DNA from 2 places in the Allobosea sp. TWI1241 genome. Region 1 is predicted to be linked to the other one. Evidence: riboswitches for the same ligand, from Rfam matches in the RefSeq annotation. Region 1 holds a riboswitch; the other holds the start of a gene.

Evidence for each region. Region 1 has a riboswitch for cobalamin ahead of ABE438_RS11180 (class I SAM-dependent methyltransferase). Riboswitches for the same ligand answer to the same signal wherever they lie in the genome.
Region 2: linked by a shared signal. The riboswitch ahead of ABE438_RS18120 (TonB-dependent receptor plug domain-containing protein) and the one ahead of ABE438_RS11180 (class I SAM-dependent methyltransferase) in region 1 are both predicted to bind cobalamin.

The regions. Positions count from the first base shown of each region.
Region 1 is NZ_JBDJKW010000007.1:93,117-95,579, forward strand. It holds gene asnB (asparagine synthase (glutamine-hydrolyzing)) at 1-104, shown strand, start outside; gene ABE438_RS11175 ((2Fe-2S) ferredoxin domain-containing protein) at 168-911, shown strand; cobalamin riboswitch at 953-1,159, shown strand; gene ABE438_RS11180 (class I SAM-dependent methyltransferase) at 1,440-2,174, shown strand; gene ABE438_RS11185 (TonB-dependent receptor) at 2,171-2,463, shown strand, end outside.
Region 2 is NZ_JBDJKW010000017.1:75,699-78,161, forward strand. It holds gene ABE438_RS18115 (GNAT family N-acetyltransferase) at 1-668, shown strand, start outside; cobalamin riboswitch at 919-1,120, shown strand; gene ABE438_RS18120 (TonB-dependent receptor plug domain-containing protein) at 1,240-2,463, shown strand, end outside.

The DNA of each region.
Region 1 (2,463 bases):
CCGAGGCGGCGCTCTATCGCGCCATGCTGGAGCGCAGCTTCGCGGAGCCGGCGATGATCCTGCGCAATGCCGGAGCCTGGGCGTCCGACCGCGTCGCCGCCTGAGCGGGCTTCTGCGCCGGCGCGCGATCGGCTAAAAGCGCGCGCCGCCGACCAGGAGCCGCCGCCATGTCCAGGACCGTCCTTCTGCTGGCCCGCTCCGCCATCGCGGCGCCGCCGCTGCGCGAGATGGAGCGGCTGCGGGCGCTCGTCGCGGCGCTGCCCGGCGTCGCCCGGGCCGAGATCGCCTTTTCGGAACAGGGCACGCCGGCACTGCGGCACGCGCTCGATGCGCTCGTGACTGCGGGCGTCGCAGAGCTGACCATCCTGCCGTTGATGCCGCCGCAGGAGGCCGCCTTCCAGGCCTGGCTGACCCGCACGCTGGCGCGCTGGCGAGCCAAGGACTCCCGGCCCTGGCCGCGCATCCTGCTCTCGCGGCTGCTGCCCGACGACGCCACGGCGGGCGCCCTGCTGGCGGATGCGCTCGCCGCGCCCGGCCAGCCGCTGCCCGAGGCGGCGAAGACCGCGCCGGAAGGCTCGCTCGTGCCGGCGCATCGCAGCCGCGTGCTGGTCTGCATGGGCGGGCCCTGCCTCGCCGCGGGGGCTGAAGTGGTCTGGGGCCATCTGCGCAACGAGCAGGAGCGTCTGTCGCTGCGCACGGCTGGCGAGGGCTGCATGAGCGCCAAGACCAGTTGCCTCGGCCCCTGCAATCTCGCTCCGGTGCTCCAGCTCTGGCCGGAGGGCACCTATTACGGCGGCGTCGACGAGGCCGGGCTCGACCGTATCGTGGCGGAGCATGTGCTTGGCGGCACGCCGGTCGAAGAGCTCGCCTATGCGCCGGGCGGGCGCAAGCAGAGCCTGCGGCCGCGCTGACGCCGCGAGCCTTCGGGCGCTTGACGCCCTGATTTCGCCATATAGGTTACCGCTGTCGAGGTCTCCGGAGAGGATCCGGAGCTAAGAGGGAATCCGGTGAGGCGCCGCGCGGTGCCGAAGCCGGAGCTGCCCCCGCAACTGTAAGCGGTGAGCTGTCCGCCCCTGACGTCACTGGCGCTCGTGCCGGGAAGACGGACGGACAGCAGCGACCCGCGAGCCAGGAGACCTGCCCCGACGCCATGATGATGTCGCGCTGGCGGGGTGTCCGGCGGGTCGTGAGGGCGTACGGGCTGCGAAGCTGGCCCGTTTCTGTCTCCGAGCGCCCGCGAAAGCTCCGTCTGCAGCAGCGAGGGGCTGACGCGATGAGCAAGCGGTTTCCGCGCCGTTCAGGCCGGACGAGGCGCAGGCCTGCATCCCGTTGGGGATCGCAGCAAGTGTGCGTCTATAAATGAATTGCAATGATATAACATTTCATTCATGGGCTCGATCATGACCGCCCATGCCTCTTCCCTGGTGCCCGCGCGCACCATGACCGACCCAGACGGCCCGCTCGATCCGCTGGCGCTCTATGCCAGCGCGATCGACACCTCCGACTATATCGCGCGCGTCGTGCCGCCGATCCGCGCTCTGGTGCCGGCGATCGGCGACCTCGTCGACATCGGCGCCGGCGGCGGCCAACTCGGCGATGCCCTGGCGCCGGCGGGCGCGCGCTGGACCGCAATCGAGCCTTCGCCGACCATGCGGGCGCGGCTCGGGGCCTTGTCGCGCCCGCCTACTATGATCCCTCATGGCTGGGACGACCCGGCGGTCTCCTGCCCGCCGGGCGACACCGTGCTGGCCGCGACCATGCCGGGTTACCTGACCGATCCGGCGCGCTTCCTGGCGCGCTGCCGGCAATGGTCCCGGCGCCACATCGTCTGGCTGGTGCCGGCGCAGGCCGCGCCGCGCGGGCTGATCCTCGCCGCCTGCCTGCCGCGCGACTGGCATCGCGAGGACGAGACGCCCGGCATCGATCGCGTCCTGCCCGCGCTAGGCGAGGACCGGCCCGACCACCATGTCGCGGTCGACTGGACCTTCTCGCTGGTCCTGCCAGACCTGCCGCGCTTCGCCGCCTTCCAGGCCGACCGGCTGGGCTGGTCTGCCGACGATGCCCGCCGGCCCGCGCTTCTCGCCCATCTCTGCGCCCAGGCCGACCCGGTTCCCGGCGGCCTGCGCCTTTCCTGCCATCGCCGCTCGGCCATTCTCGTCTGGACCCTGTCATGATCCGTCTGCGCATTCGCCTGCTTCGCCCCTCTGCCCGCGCCGCACTGGCCTCGACCGCGCTCGCCGGCGGCCTCGTCGCCGCGCCGGCTCTGGCGCAGGAGATCAAGCTCGACGAACTCGTCGTCACCGCCACCGGCCGGCCCGAGCCGCGCAGCAGCATTCCCGGCACGGTCCAGGTCATCGACGCCCAGACGATCGAGCGTTCCGGCGCGAAGTCGCTGACCGACCTGCTGGCCGAGAACGCGGTCGGCTTCTTCAGCGAATGGACGCCGGGCCAGACCTCGATCAA
Region 2 (2,463 bases), on a different contig from region 1:
CGTGCCTCTCGCGGGAGGGGTTCGCCCGCATCGGCAGCCTTCCGGTCGCCATCCTCGACCTGCCCTATGCCGATGAGGACGGCTATCTCGCATCGCTGTCGGCCGCGACACGCAAGGACATCCGGCGGAAACTGGCCAGAGCGCAGGCGGTCCGGATCGAGCACCGCAGCGACATCACGGGACTGGAAGAGCTCATCGCGGAGCTGTACGAATCGACCCGGCGCCGCAGCGGCCTGGATTACGGCGAGCTGGAAGTCCTGCCGCCCGGCTACTTCGCGGCGGTGTCGCGTGCCCTCGGCGAGAGGGCCGTCTTCGCGCTGTACTGGATCGGCGACGAACTCGCCGCCTTCAACCTGCTGCTGATCGAGCCAGGCCGCGTCATCGATAAGTTCCTGGGCATGCGTTACCCGCTGGCGCGCGAGCACAATCTCTATGCGGTCAGCTGGATGGCGAATGTCCGCTTCTGCCTGTCGCGCGGGATCGTCTCGCTGCAGAGCGGGCAGACCGCCTACGCCTCGAAACTGCGCTTCGGCAGCCGGCTGGTGCCGACCCGGCTTCATGTCCTCCATCGCAGCAAGCTTCTGCAGTGGGGGCTGCGTCGCATCGCCTCGACCGTGTCGTTCGACCGGTTCGATCCGGATCTGGCCCGCTTGCCGGCGGCGCGATAGCCGCCGGCGCTGGCGGCATCGATCCGGGCGAGCCATGCGGGCGCGGCGCACTGCACTGGGCGGGCCGAGCGATGACACCAGGTGACGGCGCTGCGTCTCGTAACGGTCCGGCGTGCTCCGGCATGACCCGGCTTCATCCGCCGGGGGCGCGTAGCGGGGCGATCGACAGAGGAGAACGGCTTGAGTCCGCCGATGCCACCGCAACGTTGTTCGATCGCGCCGTCCGCGTTTGACGCTGCCTCATTTTCGCCCTATCCCTGGCCGCGACGGTTCCCTTAGGGGATCAAAAGGGAACGCAGTGCGGATGGCTCCGCCATTCTATGCTGCGGCTGCCCCCGCAACTGTAAGCGGCGAGCCTCGTCGCCACGCGCCACTGGGACCTTGGGCCTGGGAAGGCGGTGACGGGGCAGCGACCCGCGAGCCAGGAGACCTGCCGTCAGTCGTGGTCACACGCGAACACGTTCGGACGGGGTGTTTCGATCGCTGCTCGACTGTCTGCTCCTGCACGGGAGCGAACGGGAGATCGCGTTCGCGGTGACGTGCCACAGACGTCAACGCCCGAGGTCTCATCGTGAGCCGTCTTCCGCAAGCCGCCCGACGCCATGCGTCGATTTCCTCCATTTCGAGCCTCGCCCTCGCCATGGCGCTGATCGCCGGCGCCGCCCAGGCGCAGGCGCCTGCCGAGGCGATCGCCCTCGACCAGATCGTGGTCAGCGCCACGGGAACGCCGACGCCGGCGCGCGAGGTGGCGAGCTCCGTGACCGTCGTCACCGCCGGCGAGATCGAGCAGCGGCAGCGCCGCACCCTGCCGGACGCGCTCGCCACCGTGCCGGGGCTGAACGTCGTGCAGACCGGCGGGCCCGGCGGCCAGACTTCGGTCTTCATGCGCGGCACCAACTCCAACCACGTCAAGGTGCTGATCGACGGCATCGAGGCCAACGACCCGTCGACGCCGAACCGCTCCTTCGACTTCGGCTCGATGCTGACCGACGACATCGCGCGCATCGAGGTGCTGCGCGGGCCGCAGAGCGGGCTCTACGGCGCCAATGCGCTCGGCGGCGTCATCGCGATCACCACCAAGCGCGGCGAGGGGCCGCCGCGGATGACCGCCCGCGTCGAGGCCGGCTCGCACGGCACCTTCAACCAGACGGCCGGGTTCAGCGGCGGCGACGACCGCTTCGACTACGCCTTCAACGTCTCGCATATGCGCTCGGATTCGACGGATTCCGTGCCGTCCGGCCTGGTGCCGCCCGGCGTGCGCGTCCGGCCCAACGCCTATGACGCCTATTCCTATTCGGCGCGCCTCGGCGTGGCGCTCGGCGATACCGTTCGCCTGAACTGGGTCGGCCGCTACACCGACGGCCAGTTCCGCTCGCCCTACGATGCGGGCTTCCCCAGCCGCCCGACCGGTCTGCGCGCGCTCAACAACTACGCGCAGGGCTTCACCCGCGGCGAGGTCGTCTGGGATCCGCTGGCGGGTCGCGCCGTCAGCCGGTTCGGCGTCTCCTATTCCCGCCAGGATCGCTCCAACCGCTCGCCGACGGTGTTCGGCAATCTCGGCATGCCCACCGAGAATCTGGGCGAGCGGATCAAGCTGGACTGGCGCGGCGATCTCGAACTCGCCAAGGGCCACGTCCTGACCGGCGGGCTTCAATATGAGCGGGAGCGGATCGAGACGACGACCCTGACCGCCTCGAACGGCAACAAGGCCGCCTTCCTCGAATATCAGGGCAATCTCGCCGATCGCTTCTTCGTCGCGGCCAATATCCGCCACGACCATGACGACAGCTATGGC